Regions from separate parts of the Rhizobium sp. RCC_161_2 genome, predicted to be linked through region 1. Evidence: riboswitches for the same ligand, from Rfam matches in the RefSeq annotation. Region 1 holds a riboswitch; each other region holds the start of a gene.
The links. Region 1 has a riboswitch for cobalamin ahead of nrdH (glutaredoxin-like protein NrdH). Riboswitches for the same ligand answer to the same signal wherever they lie in the genome.
Positions count from the first base shown of each region.

Region 1 (4,209 bases):
TGCATGCGGGCATCGTGGCGGCTTTGCAGTTGCGGCAGCAATGCCTTTATATCGCCATCGGGCTTATAGTTGGCTGGCTTGACCTCAGTCCACGGCAGAGCATTGTCATAGCTCGCCTCGCCAAAGGTCTTAGGGTCCGAAAGGCCCGGCAGGCTGATGTCAGGCGTCACGCCGCGCAGCTGTGTCGTGCCGCCATTGACACGGAAAAACTGGGCAACCGTCAATTTCAGCTCGCCGAACTTCGGCTTGCTGTTGCGGGCCACCTGGTCGAGATTGACCACGGTCTGCACGGTGCCCTTACCAAAACTGGGTTCGCCGACAATCACCCCTCGACCATAGTCTTGTATCGCTGCGGCAAAAATCTCGGAGGCCGATGCCGAGCCGCGATTGATCAACACGCCAACCGGACCAGTCCAGGCAGGCACGGGAAGATCGTCGCTTTCCACGTCGACCTTGCCGTCCGCATCGCGTTGCTGAACCACCGGGCCTTTGCCAACGAACAGGCCGGTCAAATCGATCGCTTCGGACAGCGAACCACCGCCATTGTTGCGCAAGTCGATCAAAACGCCGTCGACCTTGTCTTGGTTGAGCTCAGTAAGAAGCTTGGCGACATCGCGGCTTGCGCTTCTGTAATCCTTGTCGCCTTTTCGACGCGCTTCGAAGTCCTCATAAAACGCCGGCAGAGTGATCACACCAATTTTGCGCGTGGCGTCGCCATCCTTTACCGACAGGATGGTCTTCTGGGCAGCCTGCTTTTCGAGGCTGATCTTATCGCGCACCAGGCTGATAAGGCGATGTTTGCCATCCGGCCCGGCATCCGCTGGCAAGATATCCAGGCGCACGACCGAACCCTTCGCGCCACGGATCATCTGCACGATTTCGTCAAGGCGCGTGCCGACCACTTCCTTTATCGCGCCGTTTTCGCCTTGACCGACACCGGTAATGCGGTCACCGACCGCAAGCTTACCGGACAATTGCGCCGGGCCGCCGGCCACGAGTTCACGGATCGTCGTGTAGTCGTCTCTTTCCTGCAAGACCGCGCCGATACCAACCAGCGACAGCTTCATGGAAATATCAAATTCAGCCGAAGCGCTGGCACCGAAATAGTCGGTATGCGGGTCAACCGACGTTGTGTAGGCGTCCATGAATGACTGGAACACATCGTCGCTTTTGTACTTGTAGGCACGATCGAGGGAGTTTTTGTAACGTTTGTCGAGCGTATCGCGAATGGCCGCGTCAGTCTTGCCCGCCAGTTTCAAGCGCAGCCAGTCGCTCTTGACGCGTTTGCGCCACAGCTCATTGCTTTCCGCATCGGATTTCGGCCAAGGCTCCTTGTCGCGAATCAGGGGATAGTCTTCCTGCACACTGAAGTCGAATTTCTGGCCGAGCAGGCTGCGCGCGTAGCTCATGCGATCGACGACGCGCTGCTCATAAACGTTGAAAACGGAAAACGGGATATTCAAGTCTTCCCGATTGATGGCGTCATCGATCTTGGTGCTACTGGCCATGAACGTGTCGATATCCGTCTGCAGGAAGATGGCACGGTCCGGATCCAGAGACTTGATAAACCGGTTCATGACCTTGACCGACAAGGCATCATCAAGCGGAACGGGCTTATAATGGAAACGCTCGAGAAATTGCGCGCTCAAATGAGCAGCTTGTGCCTGTTGCTCTAACGGCGTCAAAACTGGCGGCGAGCCGGCTTCCAGGGCGTATGCCGACGGCGCAATTGCCAGGAATATGCAGAGGAAACCGTATTGTATACGCATTGAACTTTGATCCGATTCTCAACGTTGAGTGTTTAATGTGTAATGTTGGTGGAACAATTATGGTTTTTTGGCAACTAGACTAATGCTCTTCCAGAAAGATTTCCGGAATGCCTCCGCCCGGCAATACGTCAATCTGATGAAGTTTCCTGACGATATCTCTGTCTCTTCGCCAAGTTTGAGCGTGCGCGGGTCTGGCAGTCAAGATATCAATAAATAAACATATGTTTATATGTGTTGACACCGCGAACTCAAATTCGCGCTCGAAGCCTATTGGTCCGGTAAGAGCGATAAAGCGACATTGCTTGATGACGTGAGGAAACTTCGGGCCGACAACTGGAAGCTCCGGCGTTCGGCCCATCTGGTCCCTCACCGGTTATTCCCCACCAATTTCTGATGGGTCCCTATCATAGTCGTTGACGAGAATTTAACCTCGTCTACTATATGTAGTGTTCGAGGTTCTTCCGATTCGCAAGGATTGGAGGCTAAGACGGGAATACGGTGCGTGACCGCCCATTATGGGCGCCGCAATGCCGGAGCTGCCCCCGCAACTGTAAGCGGCGAGCATCTATCCACTGAAAGCCACTGAAGCATGATGTTTCGGGAAGGCGAGGATGGATGCAACGACCCGCGAGCCAGGAGACCTGCCTCAAACAAAACGTCCACGGGCGGGGTGTCCGGAAGGTCGCGTTTATGTGCGGAATGAGCTCCGCATATGCCGCTGCCCCCGTATGTCCCGCATGAGCCAACTTCGGGGTGAAGTCCATGTCCAGTTTGTCAGTCAAGCGCAAGCGCGAGTAACCGGGCCTAGCCGCGCGTCGTCGAGGCGCGTCCATCCTCATTTCAGATTTTTCGCACGGGCATCGACGGATGCCTGATCGATCCCGCATGTCTTTCGAACTCATACGAGGAAAATTATGAGCATTACCGTCTATAGCAAGCCCGCTTGCGTCCAGTGCACGGCCACCACCCGCGCGCTCGATCGACAGGGGATCGAATATCAGGTCGTGGATGTCTCCACGGATACCGCCGCCTATGAACTTGTCCAGGGACTTGGTTACAGGCAGGTGCCTGTGGTCGTCGCCGGCGAACAACACTGGGTGGGATTCCGGCCCGACATGATCAGCGCGCTTGCCTGATGGGAGAACCATCGATGGGCCAGATCGTCTATTTCTCCAGCCGGTCCGAGAACACTCATCGTTTCGTTCAGAAGCTTGGTCTTCCAGCGTTGCGCATCTCCCAGAACGCAGTGGGCCTTCTTCATATCCGGGAGCCCTTCGTCCTCATTCTCCCGACCTATTCGGGCGATGGCGGCAAGGGAGCCGTTCCAAAACAGGTGATCCGTTTCCTCAACGAGATGGAAAACCGATCGAACATCCGGGGTGTGATCGCCGCGGGCAACAGCAACTTCGGAGCGACCTTCGGGATCGCCGGCGACATCATCTCCGCCAAATGCCATGTGCCGTATCTTTACAGGTTCGAGCTGATCGGCACGGAAGAGGACGTCGCCAATGTCAGAGATGGATTGGAACGATTTTGGACACGCTCACACTCGAACGCCCGGTGAAGGCCATCGAAACGCAGCTCGACTATCATGCGCTGAACGCGATGCTGAACCTTTACGACGAGGATGGCAAAATCCAGCTCGACAAGGACCGGCTGGCGGCGAAGCAGTATTTTCTCCAGCACGTCAACCAGAACACCGTCTTCTTTCATAACCTCAGGGAGAAGCTCGATTATCTCGTGACCGAGGGCTATTACGAGCGCGAGGTTCTCGACCAGTACTCCTTCAATTTCGTGCGCGATCTCTTCGATCACGCCTATGCGAAGAAGTTCAGGTTCCCGACATTTCTCGGGGCCTTTAAATATTACACCAGCTACACGCTGAAGACCTTCGACGGGAAGCGTTACCTCGAGCGCTACGAGGACCGCATCTGCATGGTGGCGCTGACCCTGGCGCAGGGCAATGAATCCCTGGCTAAGGACATGGTCGACGAAATCATTGCCGGCCGCTTCCAGCCAGCGACCCCGACCTTCCTCAACGCCGGCAAGAAGCAGCGCGGCGAACTGGTCTCCTGCTTCCTGATGCGCGTCGAGGACAATATGGAGTCCATCGGACGCTCGATCAACTCGGCGCTTCAGCTTTCCAAGCGTGGTGGCGGCGTCGCACTGTCACTCACCAACATCCGCGAAGCCGGCGCGCCGATCAAACATATCGAAAACCAGTCATCCGGCATCATTCCGGTGATGAAACTGCTGGAAGACAGCTTCTCCTACGCCAACCAGCTCGGTGCGCGGCAAGGGGCGGGCGCGGTCTATCTGAACGCGCATCACCCCGACATCATGCGGTTCCTCGACACCAAACGCGAGAATGCCGACGAGAAGATCAGGATCAAGACGCTGTCGCTCGGCGTTGTCGTCCCCGACATCACCTTCGAACTCG
Region 1 is NZ_JBFUPL010000006.1:339,025-343,233, forward strand. It holds gene AB6803_RS18125 (carboxy terminal-processing peptidase) at 1-1,769, opposite strand, end outside; partial or broken gene AB6803_RS18130 (hypothetical protein) at 2,020-2,163, shown strand; cobalamin riboswitch at 2,206-2,433, shown strand; gene nrdH (glutaredoxin-like protein NrdH) at 2,684-2,905, shown strand; gene nrdI (class Ib ribonucleoside-diphosphate reductase assembly flavoprotein NrdI) at 2,920-3,333, shown strand; gene nrdE (class 1b ribonucleoside-diphosphate reductase subunit alpha) at 3,303-4,209, shown strand, end outside.

Region 2 (4,209 bases), on a different contig from region 1:
TGCTTTCGCCACGCAGATGGAAGCGCCAGGTGGCGAAGGAGTAGCCGAAAGTCGTGCGCACCACCAGCGACGAGGTGATGACGGCGGCCAGCACCAGCGCGGTGATCGGGAAATCGCCGGTGATTTCCAGCGCCAGGAAGGTCATGGTCAGCGGGCCGCCGATGATGGCGACCGCAAGCGAACTCATGCCGACGACGGCGTAGATGACCGGCGTCAGCGTGGTATGGTCGAAATAGGGCGCGCAATAGGCGAAGATCTTGCCGAGCAGCGCGCCCATGAACAGCGAGGCGAAGAACAGGCCGCCCCTGAAGCCGGAGCCGATCGAAACTGCCGAGGCAAGCGACTTCAGCAAAAGGAGGCTGGCAAGTCCCCATAGGGTGACTTCGCTGCCAAGGTTCAGATGCAGCGCGCCGTGGCCGGCGGAGAGAACCTGCGGCGAGATCAGCGCCAGAAGGCCGACGACCAAACCGCCGAGCGCCGGGCGGAAGGGCGGCGCGATCGAACTCTTGCGCGCCAGCTCCTCGACGAAAGCGACGCCCTGCATGATCAGGATGCCGACACCGGCGCAGAAACCGCCAAGCAGGATGGCCGGGATATAGTCGGCGGGGACCACGGCGCCGAACCGGCCGACATCGATGGCGAAATCATCGCCGGCAAGCATGCGGGCGATGAAGGTCGAGATCAGTGCCGAGACGACGACCGGGGTCAGTGTCAGGATGGAGTAGGTGCCGATGATCAGCTCGAAGGCGTAGAAGGCGCCGGTGAGCGGCGCATTGAAGGCGGCGGCGATGGCGCCGGCCGCACCGCAGCCAACCAGCATTCGAAGATCGGCGCGGCGGAACTGCATCTTGTAGCCGAATTTCGAGGCGATACCGGCCGCCAGCTGGGTATAGCCGGCCTCCAGTCCGACGGAGGCGCCGAAGCCATTGGAGATCAGGTTCTGCACGGCGACAAGGATGCTGTCGGTGAGCGACAGGCGGCCGCCGTGAAGCGCATTGGCTTCGATCGGGTCGATCATCGGCTTTTTGCGGGTGCGTGACATAATGAAGATCATCAGGCCGAGCAGGATGCCGCCGGCGATCGGGGCGATCAGCAGCAGCGACTTGTCGGTAATCTGCATGGCTGCCGAGCTCAGCCGGTCGTCGTCGGGGATGCCGTAGACGAGGCTGTGCAGCTTACGCGATATCAGGCTCATCGCCGTGACGGCGCAGCCGGAGGTGACGCCGACGAAAGCGCCGGCAATGACGAGCCCGAGCTCGCCACGGCGAAACAGCGCCCTCAGCCGGCTAGCGCTGAAAAAGGCGGAGAGAACACCAAGACGGCGTGGTTGAAATTTCTGCAACATGGGGAACTGACGATAGTTTCGTGCTCAGATGTATATACCTGGCTTCCATAAACTCCTAACATCAAAGAAATACGGCAAAAAGACTGCGTGACCAGAGGTTCCCGGGCTATTTTCGCTGTTGGAACAGCCGATGTCGCATCCGCCGCCTTGATTGACTTGCCAGGGCTGAAAGCCTAATCATTGCGGCATAACGAATGGTTCCCGAGCGGCGATCTGTCGCATGGGATGAAAAGGGAATGTGAAGGGGCGGACCCAACTCGGGCGTTCTCATCACAGCCGACCCCGCGACTGTAGAGCGGTCAGGGTTTTCCATCCGGTTTCGAGGGCATTTCGCTGACAGTCCGCAATGGTGTGGGCGAGTGGAAGCAGCTTCAGAGCCGGAAAAGCCACTGGCGTGGCATCATGATCAACCAGGGCTGGACGCCTCTAATATCTACGAATCGTCCGCTTTTTCATGATGACCTGCCGGGAAGGCGAGGAAGATCCGCTGGTGCATGAGCGGGGGCGACCGGTTTCGGTTCGCCTCCGCTTGCTGCGCCTTACCCGCGAGCCAGGAGACCTGCCATGCGTATCGGGCGCAAAGCCCATCCTGGGACGCATGTCTCGCTGCCAGCACGGAGGTTGTCATGGCGCCAAACGAGTTTTTCGCGCGCAAGCGCCCGCTTTTCGGTTTCAGCCGCACTGTGCTCACCCTCGTGCTCGTGTGGGAGCGGCAATAGCTCATGCCATCCTCACCATCCCGTGCGGTTTTCGTTCTCGGCGGCGCGCGCTCCGGCAAATCCCGATTCGCCGAATCCCTGATCTCCGATAGCGGTCTTGACCGTCATTATGTGGCAACCGGGCAGGCCTGGGACGAGGAGATGCGCGATCGTATCGCACAGCATCGGAACGATCGCGGCGATCTCTGGACGACGCATGAGGAGCCGCTCGATTTGACCGCCCGGCTGGCGTCGATCGACGGTGGTGGCCGCGCCGTTCTCGTCGATTGCCTGACGCTCTGGGTCACCAACCTGATGATGGCCGAGCGTAACATCGCGGCGGAATTTTCCGCTCTCACCGAATTTCTGCCGAAGGCCGGGTCGCGGCTCGTCCTCGTTTCCAACGAGGTCGGGCTCGGCATCGTGCCGGAAAACCGCATGGCGCGTGAGTTTCGCGACCATGCCGGCCGGCTGCACCAGATGATCGCGGCGGCAAGCGCCGAAGTCTATTTTATCGCGGCGGGACTGCCGCTGAAAATGAAGGGTTGATCCGCATGAGCCAAGAAAAGATTCCCGCCACCGTCATCACCGGCTTCCTTGGCGCCGGCAAGACGACGATGATCCGCAATCTGTTGCAGAACGCCGGCGGCAAGAAGATCGCCCTGATCATCAACGAATTCGGTGATCTCGGTGTCGATGGCGATGTGCTGAAAGGCTGCGGCGCAGAGAATTGCACCGAGGACGATATCATCGAGCTGACCAATGGCTGCATCTGCTGCACCGTCGCCGACGATTTCATCCCGACCATGACCAAGCTTCTGGAGCGGGACGTGCGCCCGGATCATATCGTCATCGAGACATCAGGCCTGGCGCTGCCGCAGCCGCTGGTCGCCGCCTTCAACTGGCCGGATATCCGCACCCAGGTCACCGTCGATGGCGTCATCACCGTGGTCGATAGCGCCGCTGTTGCCGCCGGTCGTTTCGCCGATGATCATGACGCCGTCGAGGCCCGTCGCGTCGAGGACGATTCGCTCGATCACGAAAGCCCGATTGAGGAACTGTTCGAGGATCAGCTCACCTGCGCCGACCTGATCGTTCTCAACAAGACCGATCTGATCGACGTCGCCGGCCTGGGCCGCGTCCGCGCCGAAGTCGCATCCCGCACCGTTCGCAAGCCAACGATCATCGAAGCGAAGAACGGGGACGTTCCGGCCGCCATCCTGCTCGGCCTCGGCATCGGCACGGAAGCCGACATCGCCAACCGCAAATCGCATCATGAGCTGGAGCATGAGGACGGCGCACCGCATGACCATGACGAATTCGACAGCTTCGTCGTCGAGCTCGGGCCGATCGCCGATCCCACCTTGTTCATCGAAAAGCTGAAGGGCGTGATTTCCGAACACGATGTCCTGCGCCTCAAGGGCTTTGTCGACGTTCCCGGCAAGCCGATGCGCCTGCAGATCCAGGCCGTCGGCAGCCGCATCGACCATTATTTCGACCGCGCATGGACGCCGGGCGAAGCGCGCGCGACGCGGCTGGTGGTGATCGGGCTGCATGGGATGGACGAAGGGATCGTGCGCAAGTCGATCGAGGCTTTGGTCTAAGGCAGAGCCATGCATCTCCTCCTAGCGCAAAAGGGTACGATCAGCGACGGCGAGGAGGCGATCGATCTCGGTCAGTCGCCGGGCAATATCCTGTTCCTGTCGGCGGCCGATACTGAGCTTGCGGCCATCGCCGCCGCCCATGGACAGGGAGAGGCGGGCTATTCGCTGCGACTTGCCAGCCTGATGAGCCTCAAGCATCCGATGTCGGTCGACACCTACATCGAGCGGACGGCGCGGCATGCGAAGCTGATTATCGTTCGCGCGCTTGGCGGAGCCAGCTATTTCCACTATGCGCTCGAGGCGCTGCATGCCTGTGCTGCACGCAGTGGCGCTCTTATTGCGGTGCTGCCAGGGGATTCGAAGTCCGATCCGGGGCTGATGCCGTTTTCCAACATCGCCCTCGACGATCTCAATGCGCTGTGGTCCTACCTGATCGAAGGCGGGGATGCGAATTCGCGGGCGTTTCTTGGCTATGCCGAGGCGATGTTGTCAGGGGCGGAGAAGCCGGCAACGGCATCACCTCTGATGAAGGCCGGGATCTGGTGGCCGGGCAGGGGTGTGA
Region 2 is NZ_JBFUPL010000002.1:209,329-213,537, forward strand. It holds gene AB6803_RS05135 (chloride channel protein) at 1-1,345, opposite strand, end outside; cobalamin riboswitch at 1,524-1,927, shown strand; gene cobU (bifunctional adenosylcobinamide kinase/adenosylcobinamide-phosphate guanylyltransferase) at 2,068-2,592, shown strand; gene cobW (cobalamin biosynthesis protein CobW) at 2,598-3,647, shown strand; gene cobN (cobaltochelatase subunit CobN) at 3,657-4,209, shown strand, end outside.
Region 2: it holds a riboswitch for cobalamin, as region 1 does, so the genes downstream of both, cobU (bifunctional adenosylcobinamide kinase/adenosylcobinamide-phosphate guanylyltransferase) here and nrdH (glutaredoxin-like protein NrdH) in region 1, are expected to answer to the same signal.

Region 3 (4,209 bases), on a different contig from region 1:
ATCCTGCCGGCGCACGAGATCCAGAAGGCCGATCTGGTGACCGATGTCGAGATGGTTTGTCGGCTCGTCGAGGAGCAGGATCTTTGGCTGCTGCGCAAGTGCGCGGCCAATGTGCAGCCGTTGGCGTTCTCCACCCGAAAGCGTGCTCCACAGCCGGCCAGAAAGATGGAGCATATCGACATTGGCGAGGGCGGCCTCGACGATCGCATCATCCGTCGCCGACCAGGGCGATAACGCCCCAAGATAGGGCGTACGGCCGAGTTCAACGGCCTGTCTGGCCGTAATCCGCTCGCCAGTGTCTGCCTGTTGCTCCACCAGGGCCAGACGCCGGGAGAGTTCGCGCCGTCCGAGAGCACGGATCGGCGTGCCGTCCACAAAAATCTCCCCGGTCTTCGGCTTGCGGATGCCGGAGAGCATCATCATCAGGCTCGTCTTGCCGGAGCCATTCGGCCCGATGATCCCAAGAAATTCGCCGGTGCGGACGTCCAGCGATATGTCCCGAACGATAGCTTGCCCACCGGCATTCCACGAAACATTCCTTGCGGACAGGGTCATGCGCGCGCCCTCTTCTGGCTCAAGATCAAGGCGAAGGCGGGCGCGCCGACAAGCGCGGTGATCACGCCGATCGGCAGAACCTGGCCGTGGATCAGCGTGCGCGACAGGATGTCGGCCGCGATCATGAAGATGGCGCCGATCAGGGCTGCTGCCGGCAGAAGCACACCATGGCGGACACCCACCAGCATTCGCGCCGCGTGCGGGATGACCAGCCCGACGAAGCCGATGGAGCCGACGATCGACACCATGACGGCGGTCATCATCGCGGATGTGCCGACGAGCACGAGATAGGTGCGTCGCACCGAAATGCCGAGCGAGGCGGCCGATTCCAAGCCGAAGGTAAACGCATCCAGCGACCGGGCATGCCAGAGGCAGATGACGAGCCCCAACAGCGCAGCGGGAATTGCCAGCCAGGCATCCGGCCAGCGCACACCGGAGAGATTGCCGAGCAGCCAGAACATGATGCCGCGCGCTTGCTCGGCTGTCGCCGCCTTGGTGACGATGAAGGAGGTGAGCGCGTTGAAGAGCTGCGAGCCCACGACCCCGGCCAGAATGATCGCGGCCGTCCCACGCCCCGCCCTGACGGCCAGCAACGCGACGAGAGCGAAGGCGACGAGCGCACCGAGGAAAGCTCCCATCGGCATCGTCAGGGCGCCCGCACCCAGACCGAGGATCGCGACACCGACGGCGCCGGTGGAGGCGCCGGCGGAAATGCCGAGAATGTAGGGGTCGGCCAGCGGGTTGCGCAGCAGCGACTGCAGCACAACACCGGACAGGGCAAGTGCCGCCCCGCAAGAGGCTCCAACGACTGCGCGGCTCAGCCGATAGCTCCAGACGATGCCCTCGTCGATCGGCTCGAGCGGGTAACCGGCGCCCCAAAGCCGATTGGCCACGGTCTTGGCGACGGTCTCAAACGGGATCGAGGTCTCGCCGATCGCCGCACCCAGCCAGAGCGCGGCAACAAGAATGGCGAGCGCCAAGGCGATTGTACCCGTTCGCCCGATCGATGAAAGAGCGCGGCTCACTGTGTCAGGCCGGCCGCTGCGATGGCATCAGCAAGCGCCTCTATGCCTTCGATCGTACGGATTGTCGGGTTCATCGCCTGCGCATCCATCTCGAAGACATGGCCACTTTTGACGGCGGGCATCAGGCTCGCGACAGGGTCCTTTTCCAGGAATTTGCGCTTGGCCTCCGCGCTGTCCAGCGGATAGCGGCGACGCTCCATCGCAGCCGCCACGATCATGGTTGGATTGGCCTTGGCAATCGTCTCCCAGCCGACCGTCGGCCATTCATCATCGGTCTCGATGATATTCTTGATGCCGAGCGCCGACATGATGTAGCCCGGCGCGCCATTGCGGCCGGCAACATAGGGATCGGCATCCTTGGCGCTGGAGAACCAGAAGACGGCGGAAAGCTTGCCCTGTGCGGAAGAAACCTTGGCGCGGGCTGCCGCTTCGCGCCGCTTCAGATCAGCGACCACTTCCTCGCCTTTGTCCTGCACATTGTAGATCTTCGCGAGATCGCGGATCTCCTGATAGACGAGATCCATAGTGAAGACCTGATGGCGGACGCCATCGCTGGAGCCGGAGTTCTCCTTACCGACGCAATCGGACGGCGAGGTATAGACCGGGATACCCAGCTCCTCGAACTGTTCCGGCTTGGCGACCACGCCTTCCGGTCCCACCTGCCACTGGAACTGAACAGTCACGATATCCGGCTTCTTTCCGACGACGCTTTCGAAGCTTGGATCGTTGTCGGCAAGGCGCTCGATCTTGGCGTTGACGCCCTCATAGCCCTTAAGAACCGGTCCGACCCAGACTGCGGTGCCGACCACCTTGTCGGCAACACCGAGGCTATAGAGGATTTCCGTTGTGCTCTGGCCGATAGAGACCGTGCGCGACGGCGCCTTCTGGATGGTGATCTGCCGGCCGCAGTTCTGGAGCTTAAGAGGGTAGCTGGTTTCCGCAGCTCCCGCCTGCCCCGGCAAGCCGGCGACGATCAACGACATCGCGAATAGGCCGGCGCGCAATGGCCGCTTGAAAATGGTCTTCATCATAATTCCCCGAAGTGATGTGAACGCCGCCCGAAAAGGGCGGTGGTGAAAGTCAGAATGCCCAACAGGCATTCCGAGCGGTCGAATGATCGTCAAAATTCGGGGAAGGCAGCGTATCAAGGCGCTGCGAAGCGTAAAGGATGGTCATGTCCTGCTCCTGTTTCGGGCATCCCCGCCCGTGACAATGGATAAATCTTCGACGGCAGGTCTCCTGGCTTACGGATATCAGTCGTCCATCTGCCTTCCCGCGCCTGATCGGCGCAGTGGCATGGCGCCTTTCGGCACCACGAGGATGGACGGCAATCCGCTTACAGTTGCGGGGGCAGCCACGGTCTTGGTCCCTTTTGGGTCGTCCTCACCGTGTTCCCTATTAATCCCCTCGGAGTCATCGTTGGGGAACCGTCAAGTCCAGTTATGCCAAGCACGACGCTTGCGTCAAGCCGCGAGGACGCCAACTTGAAAATAGCCCTCGCGGCCAAGCCTCCCGCCGTCATCGATCTGGATATCATGATAAACTTTAATAGTTACGTAATAACATTACGTTCGCTATCAAACTTTCTGACAGCTGTCCAGTTTGCACGATCCGTTTTATGAAATGCTGTGAAATAGTAGCCGAGACCTGCATGACCAAGCAGCGCGATAGGTGACGCTGCCTGCCGGTTCAGCGCAGACATGATGATCCGGCTACGGATATCTCGGGCTTGATTTCATGCGAAACCGGGATTGCGGCGCAGTGATACTAAGTTCACTCCCTTGGAAGGCCCTCCGGCCGGAGATGCCTCTTGAGTGCGGCGATGCGGAAGATGGCGTTCGGAGCGCCATATCCCCGGTAGTCATTGCGCTGAACGATCTCGAAGAAGAAGCCTTCACCGAAGGTGCCGCTATAGAGCTGAAAGAATTCACCGTGTTCGTCGCGGTCATAGAGAATGTTCTCCGCCTTCAGCCGCTCGGTCAGTTCCGGATCGAGACCGAAGCGCGCTTCGACGTCATCGTAGTAATTAGGCGAGATGGGCAAGGGCTGAAAACCGTTCTTCCGCAGCACTTCGGCCGTCTTGAAGATGTCGTCGGTCTGGAAGGCTAGGTGCTGCACACCAGAGCCGAACTTTTCCGCGATGAAGTGACCGGCCAGCGTACGGCGGTTCTCCGCACCGTTCAGCGTGATCCGCAGCGTGCCCGCGTCATTTTCCACCACCTGGCTGCGCACCACGCCGGCCGGATCGATGATATCGACCATCGGCGTCTTCCGTGTCTCAAAGATCGACGTATAGAACAGCAACCAGGTCAGCATTTCCTCATAGGCGACTGTCTGGGCAATATGGTCGACGGTGCGTAGCCCAGCGGGCTGGACTGCGGCTTTGTCATCAAAAGGAATGAAGTCGATCTCGGAAAAATGCCCGAGATCGGTCTTGTCGTCGAGGAAATAGATGAGACCACCGCCAACCCCACGGATCGCCGGTACGTCGAGTTCGCCCTCTGCGACTGGCTGGCTGAACGGTTCCGCATCGAGCGCCCTGGCGCGCGCCAAAGCTGCTTCCGCGTCGTCAACAACAAGTGCCACCGCATAGGCCAAAGTGCCGTGCACGGCGAAGGAGGAATTGGCA
Region 3 is NZ_JBFUPL010000001.1:897,536-901,744, forward strand. It holds gene AB6803_RS04025 (ABC transporter ATP-binding protein) at 1-555, opposite strand, end outside; gene AB6803_RS04030 (FecCD family ABC transporter permease) at 552-1,580, opposite strand; gene AB6803_RS04035 (ABC transporter substrate-binding protein) at 1,577-2,608, opposite strand; cobalamin riboswitch at 2,792-3,027, opposite strand; gene AB6803_RS04040 (bifunctional sugar phosphate isomerase/epimerase/4-hydroxyphenylpyruvate dioxygenase family protein) at 3,354-4,209, opposite strand, start outside.
Region 3: it holds a riboswitch for cobalamin, as region 1 does, so the genes downstream of both, AB6803_RS04035 (ABC transporter substrate-binding protein) here and nrdH (glutaredoxin-like protein NrdH) in region 1, are expected to answer to the same signal.